Regions from separate parts of the Motilibacter aurantiacus genome, predicted to be linked through region 3. Evidence: riboswitches for the same ligand, from Rfam matches in the RefSeq annotation. Region 3 holds a riboswitch; each other region holds the start of a gene.

Region 1 (9,926 bases), on a different contig from region 3:
GGACGCGTCGTCTTCTGCACCTCGATGTCGTTGTAGAGCAGCCACTCGACCAGCCGGTTGGCCTCGGCCTCGCTGCGCTGCCCGGTGCCCATCGGGATGAGGTAGCCCTCGCCGTACTCGCCCATCCAGTTGTTGTCGACGTCGTACGGCGCCGGGCAGCACTCCGGCCGGGGCGCGTTGGTGTCGTTGCGGACCAGGATCTCGAGCTGGTCGTGGAGCATCGCGCTGCGGTTGTCCGCGACGAAGCCCATGGTCGACTCCACGACGACGACCTGCTGGTTCTTGGCGCCGATGCGGCCACCGCAGATGTCGAAGGGCGTCCAGCACATCTCGATCGTGGAGGCGTCGAGGCCGATCTGCTGGGCGTACATGCCGGTGTAGAACGGGCCCCAGTCGTCCCAGCCCTCGGCCTCGGCCGGGCCTGGGGGCCGCCCGTTGGCGCAGAGCCCGGTCGTCGTGCTCGGGAAGTCACCGTCGGAGCACCACTCGGTGACCGGGATGGTCGTCTCGAAGCCGGCGGCGTCCATGGCGGCGACGTTCGCGGCCACACGCGGCTGGTTCCACTTGATCCAGAGGTCGTACTCGACGCTCGGGTTGTGCGGCTTGGTCGTCCCCTCGATGAGGGCGGGGGCGACGTAGCCGTGCAGGTCGAGCAGCTCGGGGGCGAGCCACTCCTTCTGCAGGTCGATCGACGCGATCGTCTCCGGCTGCGTCTGGGACAGGTAGTCCCGGTTGAGGTCGAAGCCGTTGCCGTTCGGCCGCAGGCCGGTGACCCGCCCGTCCGGGTTCTGGATCGGGTTGAAGACCAGGACCAGGTGGTCCAGGGCGTGGTCGACCTCGGGGTCCTGGCCGTACGGCGTCGTCGCGTACTTCTCGATGAGCTCCATGGCGGCGTCGACGCCCTCGAACTCGTTGCCGTGGATGCCGCCCTGGATCACCATGGGCGTCTTGATCCGGGGGCCGGCCGCGTCGACCAGGTCCTGGGCCTTCGCCGGGTCCTCCAGCATCTGCTTGCGGACCCTGGTCCACGCCCGGTAGTCGTCGCGCTGCTGCTTGGTCTCCAACGCGTTGATGACGACGCCGTAGAGCGGGCGGCCGAGCGCGGACTCGCCGATGACCTCCACGGTCATGCGGCCGTTGCTCTGCGCGGCGATGCGCTCGAGGGTGCACCCGACGGCGTAGTACGGGATGTGCGGGAAGCTGCCGGCCGGGTCCCCAGGGGCCCCGGTGGGGAGGCTGGCGGCCGCGTCGGCGCTCGGGGTGCCGCACCAGGGCGGAGTGATGGCTGCCTCGGCCGGCTGCGTCATCGGGACCAGCAGCCCGGCGAGCAGCACGCCCGCCAGCAGCGGGAGTCGAACGGAACGGGCTCTCACGTGCCCGACCTCCTGGTGATGTTGTCCGGGGCCGCACGAGCGGCCGCAGCTGTTGGGGTGCCCGGGGGCGGGCGCGACGTGGGTCAGGGGCTTGCGCACTCACCCGGCGGCGGTGGCGGTCGCCCGATGCGTGCCGAATTCCTAGCCCGCAGGAATTGTCCCTGTCAAGGACGCCGCCGAGGCCGGAACGGCTGAAGCGCGAAGTAAAAGACACGTAACACGGTTCGCTCGAAGGGTCGCCGCCGCGAGGCCCGTCACCGCCCCGAGGGATCGCCGGGAGCGGCCTTCCCGCAGGAGGAAGGCCGTGGGCGCGCCCGGCAGGGGTCGAACCTGCGACCGTCGGATTAGAAGTCCGCTGCTCTATCCGCTGAGCTACGGGCGCTCGCGCTCCGTCAGGGTAGGCCCGGCCCCTTCTCGAAGCCCACCCGCGGAGCGACGGCACCGTCGGTCAGCGCCGCAGCCGCGGGGTCCGGGGCCCCGGCCGGCCCCTCGCCGAGCGACGCCGCAGCCGGGTCGAGCACCCGGGACAGGAACGTCCGGGTGCGCGCGTGCTGCGGGTTGCCGATCACCTGGTCGGGGTGGCCGTCCTCCACGACGACCCCGCCGTCCATGAAGACGACCCGGGACGCCACCTCACGGGCGAAGCTCATCTCGTGGGTGACGACGAGCATCGTCATCCCCTCCGCCGCGAGGCCGCGCATGACGGCGAGCACGTCGCCCACGAGCTCGGGGTCGAGCGCCGAGGTCGGCTCGTCGAAGAGCATGAGGTCCGGGCTCATCGAGAGCGAGCGTGCGATGGCCACGCGCTGCTGCTGCCCGCCGGACAGCTTCGCCGGGTACGCGTCGGCGCGGTCGGCGAGCCCGACCCGCTCGAGGTTGGCCCGGGCGACCTGCTCGGCCTCGGCCTTGCTGCGCTTGAGCACCCGGCGCTGGGCGATGGTGAGGTTGTCCAGCACCGTGAGGTGCGGGAAGAGGTTGAACTGCTGGAAGACCATGCCGATCCGGCGCCGGACCGCGTCGATGTCGACGTCGGGGTCGGTGACCTCGATGCCCTCGACGTGCACCGTGCCCGACGTGGGCTGCTCGAGCAGGTTGACGCAGCGCAGCAGCGTCGACTTGCCGGAGCCGGACGGCCCGATGACGCAGACGACCTCGCCCGCCTGGACCTCGAGGTCGATGCCCTTGAGGACCTCGTTCTGGCCGAAGGACTTGTGCACGTCGCGGATCGCGATGACGGGGGGACGGCCACCGGTCGCCGTGCGTACGGGGGTTGTCGCGGTCATCGTGCCTTCGCCTGCCTTGCCTCGAGCCGACGGGCCAGGTAGCTCAACGGGACGGTCAGGACCAGGTAGCAGATCCCGGCCACCAGCAGCGGGGTGCTGTTGAAGTTGGCCTGCGTGATCTCGCGGCCGTACTTGGTCAGGTCCTGCTGTTCGAGGGTCATGCCGAGCACGTAGACCAGCGAGGAGTCCTTCAGCAGCAGGACGAGCTCGTTGGTCAGCGGCGGGATGATGATCCGGAAGGCCTGTGGGATGACGATCGAGACCATCGCGCGGCCGGAGGACATGCCGAGCGAGCGTGCCGCCTCGGTCTGCCCGCGCGGCACGGCCTGCAGCCCGGCGCGGACCGTCTCGGCCATGTACGCCCCGGAGACCAGCCCCAGCGCCAGGGTCACCTGCCCGGTCAGCCCGCCGGGGATCTGCCAGCCCGGGAACGCGAACGGGACGCCGTACCCGATGAAGATGAAGATGATCAGGGCCGGCAGCCCGCGGAAGATCTCGATGTAGAGCCCGGCCAGTGCCCGGTACGCCCGGATCTGCGACAGCCGCATGAGCGCCAGCACGAGGCCCAGCAGCAGGCCGAGCAGGAAGCCGAACACGGTGTACTTGACCGTGTTGACCATCGCCGTCGTGATGACGTCCGGGAACATCTCCCGGGCCAGGTCGGTGTTGCCGAAGTTCTCCTTCAGCGTCCCCCAGTCGGCCAGGAACGCGAAGGCGAGCACCAGCGCGACCAGCAGGGCGTACTGGAGGCCGAGCGACACCCGGCGCCGCTGTCTGCGCGTCAAGCGGCGCGCGGGCGCGCTCGTCGTTGCCATCTGTGCTGCGTGCTCCTGTCAGCCAGCGGCCGGCGTGGCGGCCGCCGAGGGCACCTCGCCGATCCACTTGCTGTAGATCTCGTCGTACGTGCCGTCCGTGCGGGCGCCCTCGAGGACGGAGTTCACCACGTCGAGCAGGGCGGTGTTGCCCTTCTTGACGCCGAAGCCGTACTGCTCGCCGGTCTCGATGGTGGCCGAGATCTCGAAGTCGGCGTTGGCCGGGTCCTTGAGCCACTCGCTGACCACGGGCAGGTCCTGGATGGCCACGTCGGCCTGGCCCGCCTTGAGGGCGTTGAACTGCAGGTCGGGCGTACCGACCGACACCGGGTCCAGGCCGGCGTCGCGGGCGTACTTCTCGCCCGTGGTCGCCTCCTGGGAGGTCAGCTTCTTGCCCTCGGCCGCCTCGAGCGAGGTGATGCCACTGCCCTTCTTGGACAGCAGCGCCTGGTTCGCGTCGAAGTAGGGGTCGCTGAAGTCGATGCTCTGCTGGCGCTCCGGCGTGATCGTCATGCCGGCGGCCGCGATGTCGCACTGGCCGGCGTTCAGGGCGGCGCCGGACTGGATGCCGTCGAACCCGGTGTCGCGGATCTCCGTGGTGACCCCGAGCTGGGCGGAGACCAGGTCCATGAGGTCGACGTCCAGCCCCTGGACCTTGCCGTCCACGTTCGCCTCGAACGGGGCGTACGGCAGCGAGGTGCAGACGGTGAGCTTGCCGTCGCTGACCAGCTCCACGTCCGGCGTCGTCGGCGCGTTGCTGACCGCGCCGGTGGGTGCCGGGGCGGCCGGGGTGTCCGTGGTCTCGTCGTCGCCGCCGCCGCAGCCGGCGAGGAGAAGCCCCGCGGCGGCGACCAGGGCGCCCATCGTCGTCGTGCGCCGGCCGTTGCGAATCATCGTGCGTGTCCTCCAGAAGTTCAGGCGCGGCGAGGGTATCGGCCCGCCGGGCAGCAGGCAGATGGAACACGGTCGCTGCGGCAGGACAGTTTCGGCATTGTTACGAGATCGGGTCGCCACCGTGCGCCGAGGCTCCGTCACGCCCAGCGGCTTTGACGGGCTCGCCCCCGCATGATGGAGTAGCGGGCGAGGGTGGTGGAGGAAGCCGGTGCGACTCCGGTGCGGTCCCGCCACTGTGACCGGAGAGCAGACCTCCACGCAAGGCCCGGGCGGGAGCCCGCGGCCGTGCGCACCAGGGCCACGGCCGGCGACGGCGGGAAGGCCGGGGGCGAGCGTCGACCCGGGAGCCAGGAGACTCCAGCCCTCGGTGCCGGACCCGGCACCGACCGGCCGATCGAGGCGTGGACACCTCGGCGCGAGGAGGCTCTGCGTGCTCGCACGCCCACGTCCCGGGGCGCGTCCCTCTGTCGTGCTGCCCCTCGGCCTGCTGGCCGGCGCGGCTGTGGACCGCCTCGTGGGCGACCCCCGGCGCGGGCATCCCGTCGCCGCCTTCGGCCGGGCCGCCGGCGCGCTCGAGAGCCGGGTCTGGGCGCCGTCGCGGCTGCGGGGCTCGGCCTACGCCCTGGCCTGCGTGGGAGGGACGTACGCCGCGGCCCGGCTGCTGGACCGCCGGCTCGGCTCCGCCCCGGCTTCGCTCCGGCTGGCGCTCTGCGCCGCCGCGACCTGGGCCGTCCTCGGCGGCACCACGCTGCGTCGCGAGGCGAGCGCCATGAGCGATTCCCTGGTCGCGGGGGACCTGGGCGCCGCCCGCGCCCGGCTGCCGCACCTGTGCGGGCGGGACCCGTCCGCCCTGGACGCCGCGGGCCTGGCCCGCGCCACGGTGGAGTCCGTGGCGGAGAACACCTCCGACGCGGTCGTCGCGCCCCTCGTCTGGGGCGCGGTGGCGGGCGTGCCGGGCCTGCTGGCGTACCGCGCGGCCAACACGCTGGACGCGATGGTCGGGCACCGCACGCCCCGGCACGAGCGGTTCGGCTGGGCGGCGGCCCGGCTCGACGACGTCGCCAACCTGGCCCCCGCCCGGCTGACCGGCCTGCTCGCCGTCGCCGCCGCGCCCCTCGTGGGGGGCTCGCCGGCGGCCGCGTGGCGGGCGCTGCGCCGGGACGGGGCCGCGCATCCCAGCCCGAACGCCGGCCGCTGCGAGGCCGCCTTCGCCGGGGCGCTGGGCGTCCGGCTCGGCGGGCGCAACGTCTACGCCGGCCGCGTCGAGGACCGGCCCGAGCTCGGCGACGGCCCCGCGCCCGGGGTGGCCGACGTCGCGCGCGCCGCCCGGCTCTCGCTGGCCGTCGAGCGCGCTGCGCTGGCGCTCGCCGTCGGCGCGGCCGTCGCCCGGGCGTGCCTGCGGGGGTGGCGCTCGTGACCGGCGGCGGCCTGCTCGTCGCGGGCACGACCTCCGACGCGGGCAAGAGCGTCCTGACCGCGGGGATCTGCCGCTGGCTCGCGCGCAGTGGGGTGAAGGTCGCGCCCTTCAAGGCCCAGAACATGTCGCTGAACTCCTGGGTCACCGCCGACGGCGCCGAGATCGGGCGTGCCCAGGCGGTGCAGGCCGCCGCCGCCGGGGTCGAGGCCGAGGCCGCCATGAACCCGGTCCTGCTCAAGCCGGGCAGCGACCGGCACAGCCAGGTCGTGCTGCTCGGCCGCCCCGTGGCCGAGGTCGACGCGATGAGCTACCGCGACCTCAAGCCGCGGCTGCTCCGCACCGCGCTGGAGGCCCTGGCCGGCCTGCGCGAGCGGTTCGACGTCGTCGTGTGCGAGGGCGCCGGCAGCCCGGCCGAGATCAACCTGCGCGACCGCGACATCGCCAACATGGGCCTGGCCCGTGCCGCCGGCCTGCCGGTCGTGGTGGTCGGCGACATCGACCGCGGCGGGGTGTTCGCCGCCATGCACGGCACGCTGGCGCTGCTCTCCCCGCTCGACCAGGCGCTCGTCGCCGGGTTCGTGGTCAACAAGTTCCGCGGTGACCCCGCGCTGCTGGCCCCAGGGCTGGAGATCCTCCGGGGCCTGACCGGGCGCCCGGTGCTCGGCACCCTGCCCTGGGTACGCGGCCTGCGGCTCGACCTCGAGGACTCCCTCGGCATGGACCTGGCGCCGGACTTCGCCGGGCCGGCCGTCGGTGACGAGCCGCTGCGGGTGGCCGTCGTCCGGCTGCCACGGGTGAGCAACGCGACCGACGTGGACGCGCTGGCGCTCGAGCCCGGGGTGCAGGTGTCCTTCACCGACCGGCCCGAGGACGTCCTCGCCGCAGACCTCGCGGTGCTGCCCGGCTCCCGGGCGACCGTGAGCGACCTGGCCTGGGCACGCGGCCGCGGGCTCGCCGCGGCGCTGGCGGCGCGCGCGGCGGCCGGCCGGCCCGTTCTCGGCATCTGCGGCGGCTACCAGATGCTCGGCACTCGCATCGAGGACGACGTCGAGAGCCGCGCGGGCGCGGTCGAGGGGCTGGGCCTGCTCCCGGTCGCGACCCGCTTCGCGCCGGACAAGACGCTCGGCCGGCCCACCGGGACCGCGCTGACGAGCGGTGAGCGGGTGTCGGCGTACGAGATCCACCACGGCCTCGTCACCCGTCAGTCCGGGGACGCGCTGTTCGGCACCGACGACGGTGGGTCGGAGGGCTGCCGGGCCGGGCCCGTCTGGGGCACCACCTGGCACGGCGTGCTGGAGAACGACGGCTTCCGCCGCGCCTTCCTCGCCGACGTCGCCGCCGCCGCCGGCCGCCGCTTCGTGCCCGCGCCCGCCACCTCGTTCGCCGCCGCCCGCGAGGCGCGGCTCGACGTCCTCGGCGACCTCGTCGAGCAGCACCTCGACACCGACGCCCTGCTCCGCCTGATCGAGCAGGGCTGCCCACCCGGCCTGCCCTTCGTCCCACCCGGAGCTCCTGAAGTGACCGTCCCAGAGGTGCACCCGTGATCACCCCCGTCCTGCTCTCCACCGCCGACACCGAGCTGCTCGCGGCCCGCTCGTCGGGCGCCGGCTGGCGCACGGCCAACCCGGCCCGGCTCGGGGCCGCGGACGTCCCCGGGCTGCTCGCCGGCGCCGACGCGGTCGTCGTCCGGCTGCTCGGCGGCCGCCGCGCCTGGGAGGAGGGGCTGGACGCGGTGCTCGCGGCCGGGCTGCCGACGGTGGTGCTCGGCGGGGAGGCCGTGCCCGACGCCGAGCTGCAGGCGTTGTCGACCCTGCCGGCCGGCGCGGTCACCGAAGCGCTCGCGTACCTGCGCGAGGGCGGCGTCGCGAACCTGCGCGAGCTCGCCCGCTTCCTGTCCGACACCGTGCTGCTGACGGGGGAGGGGTTCGAGCCGCCCGCGCCCATGCCGCAGTTCGGCGTGCTCCGGTCGCGGGCGTCCGTCGAGGGCCGCCCGACCGTCGGGGTCGTGTTCTACCGGGCGCACGCCCTGTCGGGGAACACCGAGTTCGTCGAGACGCTCTGCGACGCGGTCGAGGCCCAGGGCGCGAACGCGCTCCCGCTGTTCTGCGCATCGCTGCGCGCGGTCGACGACGAGCTGATGGGCCTGCTGCGCCGCTGCGACGCGGTGGTCACGACCGTGCTGGCGGCCGGCGGGACCCGCGCGGCGGACGCGTCGGCGGGTGGGGACGAGGAGGCCTGGGACGTCGGCGCGCTCGCGGCGCTCGATGTCCCCGTGATCCAGGGGCTCGCCCTGACGACCTCCCGGGCGCAGTGGGAGGAGTCCGACGCGGCGCTCTCGCCGATGGACGCCGCGATGCAGGTCGCGATCCCCGAGTTCGACGGGCGCCTCGTGACGGTGCCCTTCTCCTTCAAGCAGACGCCGGACGACGACGGCCCCCCGGTCTACGTCGCCGACCCGGAGCGGGCCGCGCGCGTGGCCGGGATCGCGGTGCGCCACGCCCGGCTGCGGCACGTCCCGAACGCGCGCAAGCGGCTCGCGGTCGTGCTGTCGTCCTACCCGACCAAGCACGCCCGGGTCGGCAACGCGGTCGGCCTGGACACCCCGGCCTCCGCCGTGCGGCTGCTGAGCGCCCTGCGGGACGCCGGCTACCAGGTGGGGGAGTTCCCCGAGGACGGCGACGCGCTGATCCACGCGCTCATCGCGGCCGGGGGCCACGACGTCGAGTGGCTGACCGAGGAGCAGCTCGCGGCCGCGCCGGCTCGGGTGCCGCTGCCGACGTACGAACGCTGGTTCGGCTCCCTGGCGAAGCCGCTGCGCGACGGCGTGGTCGAGCAGTGGGGCGAGGCTCCCGGCTCTCTCTACGTCGACAACGGCGACATCGTGCTGGCGTCGCTGCAGTTCGGCAACGTCGTGCTGATGATCCAGCCGCCGCGCGGCTTCGGTGAGAACCCCATCGCGATCTACCACGACCCGGCCCTGCCGCCGTCGCACCACTACCTCGCGGCCTACCGCTGGCTGGAGTCGTCGGTGGACGACGGCGGCTTCGGCGCCGACGCCGTGATCCACCTCGGCAAGCACGGGACGCTGGAGTGGCTGCCCGGCAAGGGGCTCGGCCTCTCGGCCGAGTGCGCCCCCGACGCCGCGTTGGGCGATCTGCCGTTCGTCTACCCGTTCATCGTCAACGACCCGGGCGAGGGCACGCAGGCCAAGCGCCGCGGGCACGCCACCGTGGTCGACCACCTGGTGCCGCCGATGGCGCGCGCGGACGCGTACGGGGAGATGGCCAGGCTCGAGCAGTTGCTCGACGAGTACGCAACGGTGCAGGCGCTCGACCCGGCGAAGGTCCCCGTGCTGCGGGCGCAGATCTGGGAGCTCGTGCAGTCCGCGCAGCTCCACCACGACCTGCACGTCGAGGCCCAGCCGGACGAGGAGGAGTTCGACGACTTCGTCCTGCACATCGACGGCTACCTCTGCGAGGTCAAGGACGTCCTGATCCGCGACGGCCTGCACGTCCTGGGAGCGGCACCGGAGGGGGAGGCGCTGGACAACCTCGCGGTGTCGGTGCTGCGGGCGTCGCAGGTCTGGGGCGGCCGCACCGGCGCCCTGCCGGGCATCCGGGCCGCGCTCGCCGCAGCCCACGGGCTCGACGAGCGCGCCCTGCTGGCGGACCCCGGAGCGCTCGTGGACGTGCCGGCGCCGCTCCTCGAGCAGGACGGCGAGCGAGGCCGGGCCGAGCGCGTCCGGGCCTCCGCCGCCGTCGACGCGCTGGACGCCGTCGCGCTGCGCCTCGTGCAGGCGCTGCACGGGTCGACGCCCGAAGTGGCGGTGACGGCGGTGGTGGGTGTGCCCGACCCGGCGCTGGTGGACGTACTCCGCTTCGCCGAAGCCGAGCTCCTGCCTCGGCTGGCGCGCACGACGGACGAGCTCGGCAACGTGCTGCGCGCGCTCGACGGGCGCTTCGTGGAGCCCGGCCCGTCCGGCTCGCCGACCCGCGGCCTGGTCAACGTGCTGCCGACGGGCCGCAACTTCTACTCCGTCGACCCGAAGGCGATCCCGTCGCGCAACGCCTGGGACGTCGGCGTCGCGCTGGCGGACTCCCTGCTCGCCCGCCACAGGGCCGACACGGGGGAGTGGCCGCGCTCGGTC
Region 2 (9,926 bases), on a different contig from region 3:
CCGGAGCCGGACGGGCCCATGACGGCGACGAGCTCGCCCGGGCGGACCGCGAGCGAGACGCCGCGCAGGGCGTGCACGACGTTGTCGCCGGTGCCGTGCACCCGGCGGACGTCGCGCAGCTCGAGCACGGGCGCGGTTCCCTGCGTGTCGCTCATCGGCGTGCCTCCTTCGGCTGGCTGTCCTTCGTGGGGAGTGCGGGGGCGGTCGTCGACCGGTCGCGGGCCTCCGCCGCGGCCCGGGCCAGCCGCGCCTCGCAGGCGTCCAGCCACCGGACCTCCGCCTCCGCGGAGAAGACGAGCGAGTCCAGGACGAGCGTCCAGGCCAGGTCCGAGTCCCCGGCGCGCACCTTGAGCCGGGTGTAGTCCTGCAGCGCCCGGAGGGTGGCCGTGCGCTGGGCCTGGATGACGCCCCGCACGTCGACGCCGGGCACGGTGACCGCGAGCGCCAGCTTGATCGCCAGCTCGTCGCGCGGGGGCGAGGTGCGCTCCACCGGGCTGGCGAACCACGTCGCCACCTCTGCCCGGCCGGAGTCGGTGATCCGGTAGAAGACGTGGCCCTCGCCGTCGGTCGAGTCCGGCTCCACGAGGCCGTCGCGCTCCAACCGGGCGAGCGTCGTGTAGACCTGCCCGACGTTGAGCGGCCACGTGGACCCGGTGCGCTCCTCGAAGGCTGACCGCAGCTGGTAGCCGTAGCTGGGGCCCTCCTCGAGGAGGGCGAGCAGGCTCTGCCGGACGGACATGGGCGCTCCCTTGCATACTCGGTATGGCACTCCAGGTATACCCCGTATGCAGCGGCGGGTCCAGGGCCGGGAAGTTCCCCGCTAGGCGATTCCTGGGATCGGCCGCCGTTGCGTGCTGCGTCACACTCCACGGGCCGACGACCTGAGGAGACGCCGTGCCGCAGCCGCTGGTCCTGCTGTCCGCGGGCGGGTACCGCTCCGGCTCGACCCTGCTCTACAACCTGCTCGGGGAGTACGTGGAGCTGGCCAACACGGGGCGGCGCATCGGGTACGTCGAGCCCGGGCAGGTCCCGCTCCTCGCCGGCCCCGCGTGGTCCTTCGTCGAGGCGATGGGCGTCGCCGTCGGGAAGGCGCACCACACGCCGGCCATCCCGGAGGGCGGCGACTGGTCGCCGCTCCTGGACGGCCGGCTCCTGCCGGTGTGCACCGTCCGCGACTGGCGGGACGTGCTGCACTCGTTCTCCCGGGCGTTCGGGCAGCCTCCGGCAGAGGTGCTCGCCTCCCGCCGGTGGCGCGTGAACCTCGACAACGTCCGTTGGTGGCGCGACTCCGGCGCGGTGATGGTCGGCTACGAGCGGCTGCTGACCGCGCCCGAGGACGTGCTCGTGGAGGTGGCCGCGGCCGCCGGGATGGCGGTGGACCCCGGTGCGGCGGTGCGGGCGTGCGCCGCCGCCGGAGCCGATGGGGCCGGCGGCGTACCGGGCACGACCGTAGCCCCGCTGTCCACCGATGCCGACCGGCGAACCTTGATGCACGAAGGGCACGTCTGCACTCCGCACGGAGGGGGGTGGCGGCAGTGGGACGCCGCCACGCTCGCCTCCGTGGATGCCGTCCTGGCCCCGCTGGCCGAGGAGTTCGCTACCGCCCCCGACGGGGCTGCCGCCCCGGCCGCCTGCGCAGGGGCCGGCGCGCGCGGGGCGTAGCCGCCGGCTGCCGGGCGACCGGGGCGCGCCAGTCGAACGCCATCGCCGCAACACGGAGCAGGAAGACCGCCGACGCGGCGAGCAGCCCGGCCGTCGGCGTGTAGGCCCCGAGATTCTCCAGCGTGGAGACCAGCCCGGCGCCGAGCGCGGCGGGGACGGCGTACAGGTCGCTGTCGGCGCGGACCAGCACGGGGGTCTCGCGGGCGACCACGTCGCGCAGCACCCCGCCGCCGACGCACGTGACCACCCCGAGGAACGCCGCCTGCACCGGGTCGAGGCCGGCCTCGCTCGCGAGCAGGGTCCCGGTCACGCTGAAGAGCGCGAGCCCCGCCGCGTCGAGCAGCAGCACCACGCGGAACGCCCGGTTGATCAGCGGGTGCGCGACCATCGCCACCAGCGCGGCGACGACGGGCAGGACGAGCAGCTCGAGGTCGCGGAAGGCCGCCGGTGGCGTGGCGCCGATGAGCAGGTCCCGGATCACCCCGCCGCCCAGCGCGGTCAGCAGCGCGAGCAGCACGATCCCGACGACGTCGAAGCCCTTGCGGATCGCCAGCGTGGCCCCGGACAGCGCGAACGCGACGATCCCGGCGAGCTCGAGGGCGTGCTGCGCGTCGCCCGCGTCGAGGGTGTCCACGGGCACAGCCTGCCGCAGCGGGCCCCGTCGGCCGCTTGCCTCCCGCGCCAGCCCCTCGGGTGGCCCGCGGCGCGTCGGCAGGAGGGCACCCTCTCGCCGCTGGACGCCCACGAGGTGCCCGCTCTCGGACGGGGGGCGGCCGGGCAGCCGGGGGGCGGTCGGGCGGACGCATAGGATGCCCCTGCACTGCGACGGCAGTGGAGGAAGCCGGTGCGATTCCGGCGCGGTCCCGCCACTGTCACCGGGGAGCAAGGCCCCACGCACGGCCACGGTCGCTCCGGCGGTTGGAAGGCCGGGGCCGCGCGCCGATCCGGAAGCCAGGATTACTCCCGCCGTCGCCGACCGGAACTTCGGGCGTGGAAACCCGAGGGAAGGAACCGCGGCATGCGCGTCACGCTGTCGGGGCGGCGGCGATGACCGCCGCGCCCGCCTCGACCCAGTACCCGTTCTCCGCCGTCGTCGGCCTCGACGACCTGCGGCTGGCCCTGCTGCTCAACGCCGTCTCCCCGGCGGTGGGCGGCGTGCTCGTCCGCGGCGAGAAGGGCACCGCCAAGTCGACCATCGTGCGCGCGCTCGCCGCGCTGCTGCCCGCGGTCGCCGTCGTCACCGGCTGCCGGTTCTCCTGCGACCCGGCCGCGCCGGACCCCGCCTGCCCCGACGGGCCGCACGAGCCCGGCGTCCCCGGCGCGCACCGGCCCGCCGCTCTGGTGGAGCTCCCGGTGGGGGCCTCGGAGGACCGCGTCGTCGGCTCGCTCGACCTCGAGCGCGCGCTCGCTGAGGGGGTCAAGGCGTACGAGCCGGGGCTGCTCGCCGCCGCGCACCGCGGCCTGCTCTACGTCGACGAGGTCAACCTGCTCTCCGACCACCTGGTCGACCTGCTGCTGGACGCCGCCGCCATGGGACGCGCACACGTCGAGCGGGAGGGGGTCTCGGTGTCGCACGCCGCCCGCTTCCTGCTCGTCGGCACCATGAACCCGGAGGAGGGCGAGCTGCGCCCGCAGCTGCTCGACCGCTTCGGGCTGACCGTGGAGGTCCGCGCCACCCGCGAGCCGGGCGAGCGGGCCGAGGTCGTACGCCGCAGGCTGGCGTACGAGGCCGACCCCGCCGCGTTCGCCGCCCGGTGGGTCTCGGCGGACGCCGCCCTCGCCGCGCGGATCGTCGCCGCCCGCGAGCGGCTGCCGCACGTCGTCCTGTCCGACGCCGCCCTGCGCCAGGTGACCACCGTCTGCGCGGCCTTCGACGTCGACGGGCTGCGCGCCGACCTGGTGACGGCACGGACCGCCGTCGCCCTGGCGGCGTGGCACGGCCGCGACGAGGTGCTCCCCGAGGACGTCCGCCAGGCCGCCCTGCTCGCGCTGCCGCACCGCCGCCGCCGCAACCCCTTCGACGCCCCCGGGCTGGACGAGGACGCGCTCGACGACGCGCTCGACGCGGCCCAGCAGGGCTCGCCCGAGGGCCCGGAACACGACGGGCCGGACGACGACGGGCCGGACGAAGACGGGCCCGGTGGGGGCGTGGACGCGTCGGGCGCGGCGCCCCCGCCGGGGGCCGGCCCCGACAGTGCGGCGCCGGGCCCCGAGGCCACCCCCTCGTCCCCGACACCTCCGGCCCCGCCCCCCGGCTCCGCCGCGAGCGGTGATCATGGGGATCTCAGCGGCGACACCGGCGTGTCGCGCGGAAAGCCTCATGATCAGCGTGAGTCGGCCGGTGACGCCGCCGCCCCGGCCACGCCCGAGCCCGTGGCCACCGCGACCGCGCCGTACCGCGTGCGCACCCTCCACGTCCCCGGAGTGGGCGAGGGGGTGGCGGGCCGTCGGTCGGCGACGCGCGGCAGCGGAGGGCGCACCGTCCGGGCGCAGCGGCCCGCCGGCAAGGTCACCGCCCTGCACCTGCCCGCGACCCTTCAGGCGGCCGCCCCGCAGCAGCGCGCCCGCGGCCGCGTGGGCCGGGGGCTGGTGCTCGCGCGCGACGACCTGCGCGCGGCTGTCCGCGAGGGGCGCGAGTCCAACCTCGTGCTCTTCTGCGTCGACGCCTCGGGCTCGATGGCAGCTCGACAAAGGATGGGCGCGGTCAAGGGCGCCGTTCTCTCGCTGTTGCTTGACGCCTACCAGCGACGTGACAAGGTCGGGCTCGTGACGTTCCGCGGGCGCGGTGCCGAGGTGGCCCTCCCGCCGACGTGGTCGGTCGAGGCAGCGGCCACGCGGCTCGAGGCGCTGCCGACCGGCGGCCGCACCCCGCTGGCCGCCGGGCTGCTCAGGGCCCACGACGTGCTGCGCGTCGAGCGGGTCCGGGACCCGCGGCGCCGGCCGCTCCTCGTGGTCGTCACCGACGGCCGGCAGACGACGAAGGGTGACCCGGCGCAGGCCGCCGGGCTGCTCGCGGCCCAGGGCGTGGCGAGCGTCGTCGTGGACTGCGAGTCGGGGCCGGTACGCCTCGGCCTGGCCGTCGAGCTCGCCGCCCGCCTCGGCGGCCCGGCGATCCGGCTCGAGGAGCTCGCCGCGGACTCGCTGGCCGGGCTCGTGCGCGACGTGCGCGGAGCGGCCTGATGCCGCAGGGCAAGCCCACGAGCGTCCCGGACGACGGCCTCACCACGCGTCAGCGCCGCAACCGTGCCCTCCTCGTCGTCCACACCGGTGAGATGAAGGGGAAGTCGACTGCTGCCTTCGGCCTCGCCCTGCGCGGCTGGAACCAGGGATGGCCGATTGGTGTGTTCCAGTTCGTGAAGTCGGCGAAGTGGAAGGTCGGCGAGGAGGCCGCCTTCCGCGCGCTCGGGCGGCTGCACGAGCAGACCGGCGAGGGTGCCCCGGTGGCCTGGCACAAGATGGGCGAGGGCTGGTCGTGGATCCAGCGCGCCGGCTCCGAGCAGGACCACGCGGCCGACGCCCGTGAGGGCTGGGAGCAGGTCAAGCGCGACCTGGCCGCGGAGGCGTACAAGGTCTACGTGCTCGACGAGTTCACCTATCCCATGAAGTGGGGCTGGGTCGACGTCGACGACGTCGTGGCGACGCTGCGCGACCGCCCCGGGGCCCAGCACGTGGTCATCACCGGACGGGACGCCGACCCACGGCTGGTCGAGGCCGCGGACCTGGTGGTGGAGATGACGAAGGTGAAGCATCCGATGGACGTCGGCCAGAAGGGGCAGCGGGGGATCGAGTGGTGAGCAGCGGATCCGTCCCGCGCTTCGTCGTCGCGGCGCCGTCGAGCGGCCATGGGAAGACGACGGTGGCCACCGGGCTGCTGGCGGCGTTCGCGAGCCGCGGGCTCGCCGTGTCGCCGCACAAGGTCGGCCCGGACTACATCGACCCCGGCTACCACGGGCTGGCGGCGGGGCGGGTCGGGCGCAACCTCGACGCCTACCTCTGCGGCCCCGAGCGCATGGTGCCGCTCTTCCTGCACGGCGCCGCCGGTGCCGACCTCGCGGTCGTCGAGGGGGTGATGGGCCTGTACGACGGCGCGACCGGCCACGGCGAGCTGGCGTCGACGGCGCACATCGCCAAGCTGCTGCGGGCGCCCGTCGTCCTCGTCGTCGACCCCAAGGCGCAGGGGCGGTCCGCCGCCGCCCTCGTGCACGGGTTCGCGACGTTCGACCCCGACGTCCGCATCGGCGGGGTCATCCTCAACCGCGTCAGCTCCGAGCGGCACGAGGAGATCGTGCGCCAGGCGCTCGAGGAGATCGGCGTCCCGGTGCTGGGGTGCCTGCCGCCCTCGGACGCGATCTCGGCGCCCTCGCGCCACCTGGGCCTCGTCCCCGTCGCCGAGCGCAGCGCGGCCTCGGTCGCGACGGTGCGCGCGCTCGGCGAGCTGGTGTCGGCCTGCGTCGACCTCGAGGGCGTCCTCGAGGTGGCGCGCAGCGCGGGAGGGCTGAGCGACGCGCCCTGGGACCCGCGAGTCGCGATCGGGGAGCCGGCCGGTGGCCGCCCCCGCATCGCTGTCGCGGCCGGGGCCGCGTTCACCTTCTCCTACGCCGAGACCTCCGAGCTGCTGACCGCCGCCGGGGCCGAGGTGGTGCACGTCGACCCGTTGCGCGACGAGACCCTGCCCGAGGGCACCGCCGGCCTGGTCGTCGGCGGCGGCTTCCCCGAGATGTACGCCGCGGAGCTCTCGGCGAACGAGCAGCTGCGGGCGGCGGTGTCGCGGCTCGCGGCGTCGGGGGCGCCGGTCGCCGCCGAGTGCGCCGGGCTGCTCTACCTCGCGAAGGCCCTGGACGGGCAGCCGATGTGCGGCGTGCTCGACATCGACGCCCGGATGACGGGCAACCTGACCCTGGGCTACCGGGACGCCGTCGCGGTCAGCGACAACTCGCTGGCCGTCGAGGGGCAGCGCGTGCGGGGGCACGAGTTCCACCGCACCGCCTGCAGCCCGCCCGCCGGGCAGCTGCCCGCGTGGCAGTGGCGCGCGGGTTCCTCCGAGGGCTTCGTGCAGGGCGGCGTGCACGCGTCGTACCTGCACGTCCACTGGGCCGGCGCCCCCAAGCTCGCCCGCCGCTTCACCGAGTTCGCCGCCCGCGTCGAGGCCGCTGCATGACCCCGCGGCTGGTCGGTGTCGGCGTGGGGCCGGGCGACCCGGAGCTGGTCACGGTCAAAGCAGTACGCGTGATGCAGGAATCCGACGTCGTGCTCGTTCCGGTCATGGGTGACGACGTCGTGGGACGGGCCGAGGAGGTCGTGCGCCGCCACGTCGACGCGTCGAAGGTGCGGCGGGCGGTCTTCGCGCTCAGCGACCGCGGCGGGCTCACCGCGCGGCGCGAGGAGGCGTGGGACGCGGCGGGCCGCGCGGTCGCCGACGCGTTCGCGTCGGGGGCCTCGACCGTCTCGTTCGCGACCATCGGGGACCCCAACGTCTACTCGACGTTCGCCTACCTCGCCGCGACCGTCCGCACGCTCGTGCCCGGGGTCGAGGTGGGCACGGTCCCCGGCATCACCGCGATGCAGGACCTCGCGTCCCGCAGCGGCACGGTCCTCTGCGAGGGGACCGAGTCGCTGGCGCTGCTGCCGCTGACCGCGGGCCTGCCGGCCTACGAAGCGGCACTGGCGAGCTTCGACACGGTGGTCGCCTACAAGGGAGGCCGCCACCTGCCGGCGGTCGTCGAGGCGCTGCGCGCCGCCGGACGGCTCGACGACGCGGTCTTCGGGGCCGCGATGGGCCTGCCCGACGAGGACGTCCGGCCGCTGGCCGACGTCGAGCACGGCGTCGAGGCGCCGTACCTGTCGACGGTGGTCGCGCCGGCCCGTCGTCACACCGGACGTGGAGGGAAGCTGTGAGCCGGGGAAAGGTCACCTTCGTCGGCGCCGGGCCGGGCGCCGCGGACCTGCTGACCTTCCGCGCCGCGCGCGCGATAGGCGAAGCGGACATCGTCATCTGGGCCGCCAGCCTGGTTCACGAGGACGTCCTGCAGCACGTGCGCGAGGGGGCGGAGGTCGTCGACTCGGCGCAGCTGCCGATGGAGGGCGTGCTGCCGCTCTACCAGCGCGCGCTCGCCGAGGGGCTGCGCGTCGCCCGCATCCACTCCGGCGACCCGGCACTGTGGGGCGCGGTCCAGGAGCAGCTCGACCGCTGTCGCGAGCTCGGCCTCGAGACCGAGATCGTGCCCGGAGTCAGCGCCTTCAGCGCAGTGGCAGCGATCGTGCAGCGCGAGCTGACGATTCCCGAGGTCGCCCAGTCGGTGATCCTGACGCGGCTCGGGGGAGGCAAGACCCCCATGCCCGCCGGGGAGGAGACGCGCGACTTCGCCCGCCACGGGACGACGATGGCGCTCTTCCTGTCCGCGGCCCGCTCGGGGCAGCTGCAGGAGGAGCTGCTCGAGGGCGGCTACAGCGAGGACACACCGGTGGTCATCGCCTACCAGGCGACCTGGCCCGACGAGCTCGTCGTGCAGTGCACGGTCGGCACGCTCGAGGACACGGTCAAGGAGCACAAGCTCTGGAAGCACACGCTCTTCCTCGTCGGCCCCGCGCTCACCGCGGGCGGCACGCGCTCCCACCTCTACCACCCCGGGCACTTCCACGGGTTCCGCAGGGCGGACCCGGAGGCGCGGCGGGCGCTCCGGGCGTCCCGGCAGGCCGGCGAGGGAGCACCGTGACCGGCACGGTCACGGTCGTCGGGTACGACGGCTCCCCCCTCGGCGCGGACGCGTCGCGCGCACTGGCCGGGGCGACCCTGGTGGTCGGCGGGCGCCGTCACCTGGACGCCGTCGCCGTGCCGGCGACGGCCCGCACCGTCGTCATGGGCCCGCTGTCGCCGGCGGTCGAGGAGCTGGCCCGGCACGACGGCGAGGCCGTCGTCGTGGCCAGCGGCGACCCCGGGTTCTTCGGCATCGTGCGCGCGCTGCGCGAGGCCGGGCTCGACCCGCGCGTGCTCCCGGGGGTGTCGTCCGTGGCGCTGGCCTTCGCGCGCGTCGGGCTGCCCTGGGACGACGCCCTCGTCGTCTCCGCGCACGGCCGCGACCTGGCCGCCGCGGTGAACGCCTGCCGCGCCCACCCCAAGGTCGCGGTGCTCACCGGCCCGGGCGCGGGGCCGGCGGAGATCGGCGCCGCCCTCGGTGCCACCGCGCGCCGCATGGTGGTCTGCGAGCGGCTCGGCACGGACGAGGAGCGGGTGACCGCGATCAGCGTGCAGGACACCGCCCGGGCCTGGGCCGACCCCAACGTGACCCTGGTGCTCGACGACGAGCGGCTCGCGACCCGGGTCGGCTCGGCCTGGCCCCGGGCGGCCGCCCCGGACGCCTGGGCTCTTCCGGAATCCGAGTTCGCCCATCGCGACAGCATGGTCACCAAGGCCGAGGTGCGCGCGCTGGCCCTGGCGCGGCTCGCGCCCCGTCCCGGCCTGCTCGTGTGGGACGTCGGGGCGGGCAGCGGGTCCGTGGCCGTCGAGTGCGCCCGCTTCGGCGCGGCAGTGGTCGCCGTCGAGCGCGACGCGGACCAGTGCCGCAGGGTCGACGCGAACGCCCGGCGTCACGGCGTCAGCGTCGACGTCGTCGCCGGCTCGGCACCGGCGGCCCTCGACACACTGCCCGACCCGGACGCCGTGTTCGTCGGAGGGGGAGGCCCCGACGTGGTCGCCGCCTGCGCGCGCCGCAAGCCGGCCCGCGTCGTGGCGGCCCTCGCCGCGGTCGACCGGCTCGCGCCGGTGCGCGATGCGCTGTCGGGCGGCGGGTACGCGGTCGACGGCACGTTGCTCCAGTCGTCCCGCATGCGGGCGCTGCCCGACGGCTCCACCAGGCTCGCCGCGGAGAACCCCGTGCTCCTCGTGTGGGGGGAGCGGCTGTGATCGGCCTGGTCGCGGTCACCGCCGCCGGACGGGCCGCCGCCGCGCAGCTCGCCGCCGCCTGGCCGGAGGAGGCCCGCCGCTACGACGGTGCCGCCGCCGAGGCGCTCGCCCGAGCGTGGCGGGAGTGCGACGGCATCGTCGCCTTCCTCGCCGTCGGCGCGACCGTGCGGCTCGTCGCCCCGCTGCTGCAGGACAAGGCGAGCGACCCGGGCGTCGTGTGCGTCGACGAGTCGCGCCGGCACGCGGTCGCCCTCGTGGGCGGGCACGGCGGCGGCGCCAACGCCCTGGCCGAGCGCGTCGCCGCCGCCCTCGGTGCGACGCCCGTCATCACCACGGCCACCGACGCCACGGGCATCCCTGGCCT
Region 3 (9,926 bases):
GATCATGATTTCGACTTCGCTGATGCCGCGATCCCTCGTCACTTGGGACAGCGCACGCAGCACGTCACCGCTGCCGTACGCGGTGCAGCGCGGCCCGCGGCAGAGCAGCAGGTGGGTGCGCGGCCGCGGCAGGACTGTCCAGGCAGGGCTGCGGAACCCAGCCGGGCTGACCGGCGGTGCCTCGGCTGCGCCGGCGACCGCCGATGCGAGGGCCTCGAGCATGCCCGGCTGCTCGGCGACAGGTGGGGCGACGAGCACCGGAGGGCCGTCCGCGCCGGCTCGCTCCCGCCAGTGCGCCGGTGCCCGCGCGGCCCACTGGGCGAGGTAGCCGTCGGCGGTCGCCGGCACCACGACGACCTCCGCGGCCCGGTGGCGCACGCAGCCGTCGAGCGCGGCGTGCAGCGACGGCTCCGCCCCGTCGAGGAAGCAGGCCGTGACGGGGACACCGGCGTGCGCCTGCGCCCGGGCGGCGAGCGCCCGCAACGCCTCGACGGCCCGCAGGTCGTGGTGCGCCCGGCCGAGCAGGAGCACGCGGCGCCCGCCGCTCACGTCGCCACCTCGGGCGGGTCCAGCAGCAGCGCGGGACGTCCGGTCCGCGGGTGCACGACGACCGTCGCCCCGACCCCGTAGACCTCGCGCACCAGGTGGGGGGTGAGCACCTCGTCCACCGGCCCGGCCGCCACGACCCGGCCGTGGGCGAGCACGACGAGCGCGTCGCAGAACATCGCCGCGAGCTGCAGGTCGTGCAGGGCCGCGAGGACGGTCAGCCCCGAGCCGCGGACCAGTGACAGCAGCTGCAGCTGGTGGCCCGCGTCGAGGTGGTTGGTCGGCTCGTCGAGCAGCAGCAGCCGCGGCTGCTGGGCGAGGGCGCGGGCCAGGTGGACGCGCTGCCGTTCCCCGCCGGACAGCGTGTGCCAGCGGCGGTCCTCGAAGCCGGCGAGGTCGACCCGGGCGAGGGCGGCGCGGGCGATCTCCCGGTCCCGCCCGCTCTCGGCCTGCAACGGCGCCCGGTGCGGCGTCCGCCCCAGCAGGACGACGTCGAGGGCCCGCAACGACAGGTCCGTGGTCGCCTGCTGCTCGACGATCGCGCGTCGACGGGCGAGGTCGCGCCGCCGGATGCCGGCCACGTCCTCCCCGTCGAGCCGCACGGAGCCCGCGTCCTGCCCCAGCAGGCGCGCGACGATGCGCAGCAGGCTGGTCTTGCCCGAGCCGTTGGGGCCCAGCAGCCCGGTCACGGTGCCGGCAGGCACGGTGCAGTCGACGCCGTCCACGACCAGCCGTCCGCCGACCGACCACGACACCCGGTCGACGACGAGGCCGGTGCCGGCCGTCACGAGCGCAGCTCCGCACGCCGCAGCAGCACGAGGAAGGCGGGCACGCCGAGCAGGGCGGTCAACAGGCCCACCGGCATCTCGCGCGGGGCGAAGACGACGCGCGCGAGCGTGTCCATCCAGAGCAGGAAGAGCGCCCCCGCGAGCGTCACGACCGGCAGCAGCCGGGCGTGCCCGGGGCCGACGAGGAAACGGGCCGCGTGCGGGAGGATCAGGCCGACGAAGCCGATGCTGCCGCTGACCGACACCAGCACCGCCGTCAGCAGGGCGACGGCGACCAGCAGGAGCCAGCGCAGCGCCTGCACCGGCACCCCCAGCCCGGTGGCCGCGTCCTCGCCGAACGCGAGCGCATCGAGCGACCGCGCGTTCCAGGCGCAGATCAGCAGGACGCCGGCCAGCACGGCCGCGCACGCCCCGGCGTACCCCCAGCTGCTGCGGGTGAGCGACCCCGCGAGCCAGAACTGCGCGCTCTGGGTGGCGTGCGGGCTCGCCACCCAGAGGACGACGAACGACAGGGTGGCGGCGCACAGCTGCGCCAGCGCGACGCCGGCGAGCACCATGCGGGCCGGGGTGATGCGGCCAGCGACCGACCCGAGCGCGAGCACGAGCACGAACGCGGACACCGCGCCGGCGAAGGCCCCGGCCGTCAGAGACACCACCCCGCCCCCGACGCCGGCGACCAGCACGAGGACGGCGCCCAGGGAAGCACCCGAGGAGACGCCGAGCAGGTACGGCTCCGCGAGCGGGTTGCGGGTCAGCGTCTGCAGGACCGCCCCGGCTACCGCGAGCCCGGCCCCGACCGCCGCTGCGGTGAGCACCCGCGGCAGCCGGAGCTCCCAGACCACGGCGTCGTGCAGCGGGGAGACGGGCGTGTCCCCGAGCCCCAGGTGGCGCGCGAGGACGTCCCAGACGGTGCCGACCGAGAGGCCGGCCTGCCCGGCGGTGACGGCGTACATCGCCGACCCGACCAGCAGAGCGGCCAGGACGCCGGGTACCAGCCGGTGGGTGCCCGGCCGCGCCTCGACCGCTGTCACTCGCTCGGCAGCGCGGCGAGCGAGGCGCTCAGCTCGGCGACGGCGTCGGCGTTGCGCACCCCGGGGGTGGTCGCCGAGAAGGGAACCGTCACGAGCCGGCCTTCGGCCACGGCCCGCAGCTCGCGCGTGACCGGGTCGGACTCGAGGAACGCCCGCTTCGACGCGGCGGTGTCCCAGGAGGCGTCGACGAGCACGATCACGTCCGGTCCCGCCTTGACGACGGCCTCCCAGGACGCGTCGGCCCAGCCGCCGGGAAGGCTCCCGAACACGTTGGTGACGCCGAGCGCCGCCATCACCATTCCGGGGGCGCCGCAGCACGCGCCGGCGCTCGGGGCGTCCGTGCCGCCGTCCCACCACAGCGCCCGCAGCGGGTCGGCGCTGCGCAGGCCGGCCCGTGCCTTCTCGACCGTCGCCCGCTGCGCGGCGACGACCTGCTCCGCGCGGTCGCGGACGCCGAACACGGTGCCCACCTCGAGAATCTCGTCCCACACGTCCTCGAGCGTCAGCGGATCGGCGTCGTCGCGGTCCGCACAGGCGGCAGGGGAGAGGTACGACACCACGCCGAGGCGCGCCAGCTCCTCGCGGCTTCCCGCCGCATCGGCCTCGAAGGCGCTCGGGTAGGACGCGTACACGAAGTCAGATTCGGCCTTCAGCAACGCCTCGCGGGACGGGTACTCCTTCGCCAGCACAGGTACCTTCGCGTAGTCGGCGGCCAGCTCGGGGAGGACGTCGTCGTCGAGGTACGCCGTCCCCGCCATGCGGTCGGCCAGCCCGAGCGTGAGCATGACCTCGGTCGCCGCCTGGTTCATCGTGACCACCCGGTCGGGCGCCTGCGGGGGAGCGACCTCGACGCCGCAGTTGTCCACGGCTGCCGGGCCGGCCGGCGGGGGCGACGGCGCGGCCGCGACCGGGGCGGCGCCGTCGTCGGAGCCGCAGCCGGCCAGGGCGAACGCCAGGGCGAACGCTGCGGCGGCGATACGTGTAGCAGTCGACCGATGAGTGGGCACGCTTCCGCGGACCGCCTTCCAGCACCTCGTGGACGGGCTTCTTCCGTGCCGCGGCCGGTCTCCTGGCTGACGGGTGAGACGCGCGTGCGCCACCTTCCCGGACGCATGAGCGCCCAGTGGCTGCCCGGAGGCAACGGCGTACGAGCTTCCCGATCACAGTGGCGAGGGCCGCGCCGGCATCGAACCGGCTTCCCGAGCACCGCGGCGGGGTGACCCTAGCCAGGCTGCTGCTTCGACTGCAAGTGTGAGCAGGCGGACAGATGTCTCCGTGGGGCTGCCTGGCACGATGGCCCGGTGCACCTCGTGCCCGCCTCTGCCGCCGGCTCCGTCATCGACGCCGACCGGGCCTGTGCGGCGATCGCCGCGGTGGGGGACCGGGACGGGGTGCGCCGCGCCGCGGCCCGCTTCGCGCTCGTCGCGGACCCCGGTCGGCTGGCGCTGCTGCTGGCGATCTCCCGCGCCGGCCCGGTGTGCGTGTCCGACCTCGCGGTGGCCGTCGACATGACGCCCACCGCCGTGTCGCAGGCGCTCCGCCTGCTGCGCGCCGAAGGGGCGGTCTCGGTCCGGCGGGAGGGCCGCGTGGCGTACTACGAGCTGCAGGACCCGGCCCTGGGCGAGCTGCTGGCCGGCGTCAACCCGGGAGCGGCCCTCGGAGCGCACGCGCACTGAGCGGGCGCGCGCCGCGGCGTACGAGCAGTACCTCGAGGACCGTGGCCGGGGTGGCTCCCCCCGGAAGTCCCAGGAACGCCGTCGCCTTCTCGTACGGGTCGTGAATTGTGTGCCGCACGCCCACGCTCCGCTGGACGTCGGGGTGGTGGCCGTCAACGGCTCACGGTCGGACGCGGTGCACGAGACGAGCGACGAGGCGTCGAGCTGGAGCAGGACGAGCGGCAGGAGGGGCCCTGCCGCGACGCGACGGCCGGCATGCGCCCCTGTCGAGTCCCTGGCGCTGGGCAGGGACACCAGGTGGCCCGCCGTCGCCGCGACGGCCGACCGGCTGGGCGTCCAGGCCTGCCTGTCCGTCCCGCTCGTCAGGCGATGTACGCGGCGAAGCGCCGGTTCCGTGCCGGCCGGGGCTGACGGCCCGAAGAGCGGACGGTCAGGAGCCGCGCCGCACGGGGCGGTACGTCGCCGTCACCGCCCCGCGCGGCGAGGTGCTGCTGCTTACCGTCTCCAGCTCGACGGGGACCGTGTCGAAGAGCCGCAGCCCGCCGCCCAGCACGACCGGCAGCACCGTGAGCAGGTACTCGTCGACGAGGCCCGCGGCGGTCAGCGCGTGGACGAGGCGGATGCTGCCCAGCACGACGATCTCGCCGGCGGCCTCGTCCTTCAGGCGGGCCACCGTCACGGCGGGGTCGCCGCGCAGCGCGTGCGAGTTGGGGTGGGGCAGCGGGTCGGGCAGGGTGGAGGTGACGACGTGCTTGGGCATCGAGCGGAGGATGTCGGCGAAGGGGTTCGGGCCGGGCGTGGAGAGCCAGTGGCCGACCAGGTCGAGGTAGGTTCGTGAGCCGAACAGCAGTGCGGTCGTCTCGTGCCGGCCGCCCATCGCGGCCCGGGCCGCCTCCGGGTCGGTGGCGAACCAGGTGGACGCCCATCCACCGCGCTGGAAGCCGTCACGCGGGTCCTCGTCCGCGCGTCCCGGGGACTGGGCCACCCCGTCCAGCGACATGTTCTCGACCACGACCAGCTTGCCCACGAAAGATCCTCCTCCTCGGTGTCGCACCCGACGAGTGCTGTGACGAGCCGGCGTGGCCGCAGTCACGCAGGGACGCAACTCGTTTGCGCGACCGGGCCCGCCGCGATACAGAGGCTCCCATGACCGATCTCCCCACGAAGGCCCGTACCCTCCTCGACCTGCACACCGCGCCCGACATCCTCGTGCTCGCGAACGTCTGGGACGTGGTGTCCGCCCGCGTCGTGGCGGGCGTGCCCGGCGTGGGCGCCCTCGCGACGGCCAGCCACTCGATCGCCGCCACGTTCGGCTACGAGGACGGCGAGAACATCCCGCTCGAGCTCCACCTCGACATGGTCCGGCGCATCTGCCGAGCGGTGGACCTCCCCGTGACGATGGATTTCGAGGCCGGGTACGGCGACGCGGGCGAGACCGCGCGGCGCGCGCTGGCAGCCGGTGCGGTCGGCGGGAACCTCGAGGACCAGCTGCGTCCCCTCGACGAGGCGGTGGCGAACGTCGAGGCCGTCCTGCGCGCCGGGCGGGACGCGGGCGTGGAGTTCGTGCTCAACGCACGGACCGACGCGTTCCTCCGCGCTCCGGCCGGCAGCGACCGGGCCGCCTCGCTGGCGGAGGCGATCAGGCGCGGCAAGGCGTACCTCGAGGCCGGCGCACCGGTGGTCTTCGTCCCCGGCGTGGTGGCGCGCGAGGAGATCGGCGCTCTCGTCGACGCCCTCGGCCCGCAGAAGCTCAGCGTCATCAGCGTCCCGGGTGCGTCGCTGCCGACCCGTGAGCTGCAGGAGCTCGGGGTGGCCCGGGTCTCTGCCGGCCCGTTCACCCAGCGCGTCGCCCTCACGGCGCTGCAGGACGCTGCCGCCGAGGTGGTGAACGGGGGCGTGCTGCCTGCGGGGACCCGGATGCTCAACTAGCCGAAGGCCTTCGGGCACCGGACGGCCCGTGCCCGCGCCGCCGGACGAGCGGCGGGTGCCCGGCCCGCTCGCGGGCGTCAGCGACGGGGCCCGTCGGCGAGGGGCCGGGCCGCAGGGGCTCGGCCCTTCGCCGCATACATCTCCCGGTCGGCCTCGCCCAGCAGCTCGTCGGCGGTGGTGGCGGGGTCGTGGGTGAGGGCATGGCCGAGGCTGGCGGAGACGGCGACGACGGTCCCGTCGAGGTTGAACGGCTCGTGCAGGGCGGCGGCCGCGCGCGCGGCGACCGCCCTGACGTCCGCGTTGGCCCCCACACCGACGAGCACCGCGACGAACTCGTCGCCGCCGACCCGGGCGAGGGCGTCCTGCGGGCGCAGCACCCGCTTCAGCCGCTGGGCCGCCACGGCCAGCAGCCGGTCCCCGGTCGCGTGCCCGTGCCGGTCGTTGACCGGCTTGAAGCGGTCGAGGTCCACGTAGAGCGCCGCCACCCCGTGGTCCGGCGCGGCGGTGGGCAGGGCCGTCCCGAGCCGCTCGTACAGGCCGGCCCGGTTGAGCGCCCCGGTCAGCGCGTCGTGCGTGGCGGCGTGGCGCAGCTCCTCCTGCCGGGCCTGGCGCTCCGCGTCGATCAGGGACTGGTCGGCCTCCTGCCGGGCGGCGACCAGAGCCATGTTGGCGATGGCTGCGAGGCCCAGGATGAGCGCAACCCCGGAGGCGAGGTCCGCGTTGTCGACGAAGTCGCCCTCGGGGCCGACGCCGAGGTGCACGCAGGCCTGGCCGAGGACCGTGGTCAGGGTGGCGGACAGCGCGTTGGCCCACCAGGCCCGCGCGCCGGACCAGCCGATGTGGACGCTCGCGATCATCACCGCACCCAGCGGCAGCAGGAATGACAGGCCGGTCGGGAGGATGACGAACAGCAACAGGGCGTTGCCGGTCACGGCCCGCAGCCATTCGCGGTTGTCCAGGCGCCCGCCGCCGAGGAACCGCTGCACGGGCTCGGACCGGGAGGCGTAGAGGAGGGGCCAGCCCAGCAGTTGGGTCCACAACGGGGCGACGAGCGACATCCCCGCGGCGTTCAGGCCCGTCGCGACCACGACCGTGACGATCGCGATGACGAGGGTGCCGACGAGCACGGAGGCGGCCGACCGTCGCCGGGCGACGCCGCCGAACCAGGAGAGCCGCTCGAGCCGTGCGAGAGTGGTGACCGGGTCGTACGTGGCGGGCTGGGAGGCGTCCGACCTCGTCACGCAGCTCATCCCATCGTCGTCGCGCCCTGGCTGGGCAGGGCGTGCGGGCGGTCGGCGCGCGCGTTGCCGACGTCCTCGCCAGGGTAGTGGCCCGGACACCGGCCCGCTTCTCCAGAGGTGCTCCCCGCACGTGATTACACAGTGGGGGTGGTGGGTCCGCGTCCCAGGCGGCCACTGCGGTCGGCCGGGGGCTCCAGGCCGTGCATCCGCCTATTCGTCCAGATCTGGACGGTTGACACCGCTTTCGCGGGCTCTCTACGTTCAGCGCGACGACTCCGCCCGCGCACGACCTGCCCCTCCCTCCGCCGAGTTCGGCGGGGCCTGGTGCCGGGCCCCGGCCGTCGCGTCCGCTCCTCCCTCAACGTCGAGGTGACATGTGAACACGCTGCGAGCCCTCGGGGCTCTCACCGCCGCCGCGCTGCTGTCCGCGGTGCCGCTGGCCGGGCCGGCGTCGGCCGCTGGCCCCGGCCCGGTCGACGCCGACATCATCACCGAGTCGCTGCCCCTGGGGCACTTCATCACCGCGGTGGCGATCGAGTACTCCTCCAAGGTCGACCTCGAGGGCGCCACCATCGACCCGTCCGCCTTCCGCGTGGTCGGCACCCGGGCCTCCACGGTCAACGGGGCCGTCACCAGTGCCACGCGCCCGGTGCTGCGGGCGTACGTCAACGACGAGCCCGAGCCCGCCGCCCAGGGGACGAAGGGCAGGTACCTCATCCTCGAGCTCGGCTCGACCGGGCCCGCGGCCGGGGCGCTGCAGTACTCGGGAGGCATCAACAGCCCCTACGGGCTGTCCTACTCGGTGACCCAGGTGGCCGACGTCCTGGACGGGAGGGGCCGGGTCGAGCTGGAGAGCTCATCGGCGGCGGTCACCGCTACGAGCGTCATCACGCCGGTCGTGGACGACTTCGCCGCGCTGTCGAGCACCAGCAGTGCCGGCCAGGTGCTGAACTACCGCTTCTACACCCCGGAGCCCTACGACGAGCGGCCTGGCAGGAAGGCGCTCTATCCCCTCGTCGTCACACTGCACGGAGCGGGCGAGCGCGGGCCGAACAACCTCACCCAGATCACGGGCAACCAGATCGCGACGGCGTTCGCGGCACCGGCCCGGCAGGCGGAGAACCCGAGCTTCGTGCTCTCGCCGCAGGTGCCCGCCGGTCTCGCGTGGACCACGCCTGCGGTCCAGCAGGCGCTGCTGGAGACGGTCGACGAGGTCATGGCCGACTACCCGGTCGACCCCGACCGGGTCTACCTCACCGGCCTCTCGCTCGGCGGGATCGGCACCTTCGACATCCTGCCCAAGTACCCGACGAAGTTCGCGGCGGCCCTCACCGTGGCGGCGACCGGCAGCACCGCCGCGATGCCCGCGCTCGTCGACGTGCCGATCTGGGCCACGCACTCGGTCGACGACGCGACCGTGAACTACACCAACGGCTCGCTGGCGCTCGTCAATGCGATCGAGGCCGCGGGCGCGGCGACGACCCGCGCCGAGTGGGCGGGCAACCTGCCGGTCGCCCAGGCGGACGCGCTCGCCCGGGCGCAGTGGGACGCGGCGCAGGCCTCGGGCAGCCACACCCTGCTCACGGCCTACACCCGCGGCACGACCCCGCAGAACGCGCACTGGTCGTGGGTGCCGACGTACCTCAACACCACCATGCTCGACTGGCTCTACAGCCAGGAGCGGACCGGCGGCGGGTCGTGCACCGCGACGTACCGCGCCACCTCCTGGAACGGCGGTTTCAGCGGGCAGGTCGTGGTGACCAACACCAGCAGGAAGCCGGTCACCGGGCTGTCGCTCGCGTTCGACCTGGGGGCCGGCGCGCAGGTGACGAAGGCCTGGCCGGGGACGGTCAGCCAGACCGCCGGGAACGTCACCGTCAGGTCGGGAGCGTCGATCCAGCCCGGCAAGTCCGCCACGATCAGCTTCACCGCGACGGGGGCCTCGACGGGGACGTCGGCCTTCGCGCTCAACGGCAGCGTCTGCAGCTGACCGGCTGACCCGCACGGCCGAGGCCCCGCCCCTCCGCGTGGCGGGGCCTCGGCGTGCCGGCCGCGGGCCCCGCGGGGACCGGGCGTGGGGTCAGGCGCGCGGCAGTGCGATCGTCACCGTCGTGCCGGCGCCGTGCACGCTGTCGAACGTGAGCTTGCCGTCGTGGGCCTGCACGGTCGCCGCCGCGAGGGGCAGGCCCAGGCCCGCCCCCGGGACCTGCCGCTCGTCGGCGTAGCGGCCGCGGCAGAAGGGCTTGAGCACCTCGGCGACCTCGTCCGCGGGCACGCCCACGCCGGTGTCCGTCACGGAGACCGCGCAGCGGTCCGCCTCGACGGTGACGCTGACCGTGGCCGACCCTCCCGCCGGGGTGTAGAGCACCGCATTGGAGACGACGCGGGAGAGCGCGCAGGCCAGCCCCACCCGGTCGCCCCGCACGTACGCCATGGAGGGCTCGGAGGGCCCGAGAGGCGCAGCGAGCTCGAGGGCCACCCCTCGGCGGGCAGCCGTCCCCGCGTGCTTCGCCACGGCCTCCGCGGCGAGGTCGAACAGGTCCTCGACCGTGCGCTCGGGCGCCGGCGCCGCGCCGCCGAGCTGGGAGGCCGCGAGCACGTCGTCGACCAACCCGGTGAGCCGGGCGGAGTTGCGCTGCACGACGTGCAGGGACTCGGCCACCTCGTCCGGGCCCAGGCCCCCGGCCACCAGCAGCTCCAGGTAGCCGGTGATGC

What was found. Region 3 has a riboswitch for cobalamin ahead of G9H72_RS15515 (ABC transporter substrate-binding protein). Riboswitches for the same ligand answer to the same signal wherever they lie in the genome.
Region 1: it holds a riboswitch for cobalamin, as region 3 does, so the genes downstream of both, G9H72_RS07980 (cobalamin biosynthesis protein) here and G9H72_RS15515 (ABC transporter substrate-binding protein) in region 3, are expected to answer to the same signal.
Region 2: it holds a riboswitch for cobalamin, as region 3 does, so the genes downstream of both, G9H72_RS07920 (putative cobaltochelatase) here and G9H72_RS15515 (ABC transporter substrate-binding protein) in region 3, are expected to answer to the same signal.

What each region holds. Positions count from the first base shown of each region.
Region 1 is NZ_JAANNO010000003.1:358,264-368,189, reverse strand. Features, by position in the region: gene G9H72_RS08005 (M14 family zinc carboxypeptidase) at 1-1,373, opposite strand, end outside; tRNA gene G9H72_RS08000 (tRNA-Arg) at 1,683-1,755, opposite strand; gene G9H72_RS07995 (amino acid ABC transporter ATP-binding protein) at 1,766-2,656, opposite strand; gene G9H72_RS07990 (amino acid ABC transporter permease) at 2,653-3,471, opposite strand; gene G9H72_RS07985 (transporter substrate-binding domain-containing protein) at 3,490-4,362, opposite strand; cobalamin riboswitch at 4,562-4,719, shown strand; gene G9H72_RS07980 (cobalamin biosynthesis protein) at 4,793-5,779, shown strand; gene G9H72_RS07975 (cobyric acid synthase) at 5,776-7,323, shown strand; gene cobN (cobaltochelatase subunit CobN) at 7,320-9,926, shown strand, end outside.
Region 2 is NZ_JAANNO010000003.1:341,229-351,154, reverse strand. Features, by position in the region: gene G9H72_RS07940 (ABC transporter ATP-binding protein) at 1-155, opposite strand, end outside; gene G9H72_RS07935 (PadR family transcriptional regulator) at 152-739, opposite strand; gene G9H72_RS07930 (sulfotransferase family protein) at 895-1,662, shown strand; gene G9H72_RS07925 (trimeric intracellular cation channel family protein) at 1,598-2,296, opposite strand; cobalamin riboswitch at 2,472-2,647, shown strand; gene G9H72_RS07920 (putative cobaltochelatase) at 2,710-4,842, shown strand; gene cobO (cob(I)yrinic acid a,c-diamide adenosyltransferase) at 4,842-5,456, shown strand; gene G9H72_RS07910 (cobyrinate a,c-diamide synthase) at 5,453-6,820, shown strand; gene cobI (precorrin-2 C(20)-methyltransferase) at 6,817-7,557, shown strand; gene cobM (precorrin-4 C(11)-methyltransferase) at 7,554-8,375, shown strand; gene cbiE (precorrin-6y C5,15-methyltransferase (decarboxylating) subunit CbiE) at 8,372-9,562, shown strand; gene cobJ (precorrin-3B C(17)-methyltransferase) at 9,559-9,926, shown strand, end outside.
Region 3 is NZ_JAANNO010000009.1:13,585-23,510, reverse strand. Features, by position in the region: gene G9H72_RS15530 (CbiX/SirB N-terminal domain-containing protein) at 1-549, opposite strand, end outside; gene G9H72_RS15525 (ABC transporter ATP-binding protein) at 546-1,334, opposite strand; gene G9H72_RS15520 (FecCD family ABC transporter permease) at 1,331-2,287, opposite strand; gene G9H72_RS15515 (ABC transporter substrate-binding protein) at 2,362-3,372, opposite strand; cobalamin riboswitch at 3,408-3,591, opposite strand; gene G9H72_RS21820 (ArsR/SmtB family transcription factor) at 3,667-4,041, shown strand; gene G9H72_RS15505 (dihydrofolate reductase family protein) at 4,472-5,068, opposite strand; gene G9H72_RS15500 (isocitrate lyase/PEP mutase family protein) at 5,188-5,970, shown strand; gene G9H72_RS23095 (GGDEF domain-containing protein) at 6,048-7,211, opposite strand; gene G9H72_RS15490 (cellulose binding domain-containing protein) at 7,588-9,201, shown strand; gene G9H72_RS15485 (GAF domain-containing sensor histidine kinase) at 9,292-9,926, opposite strand, start outside.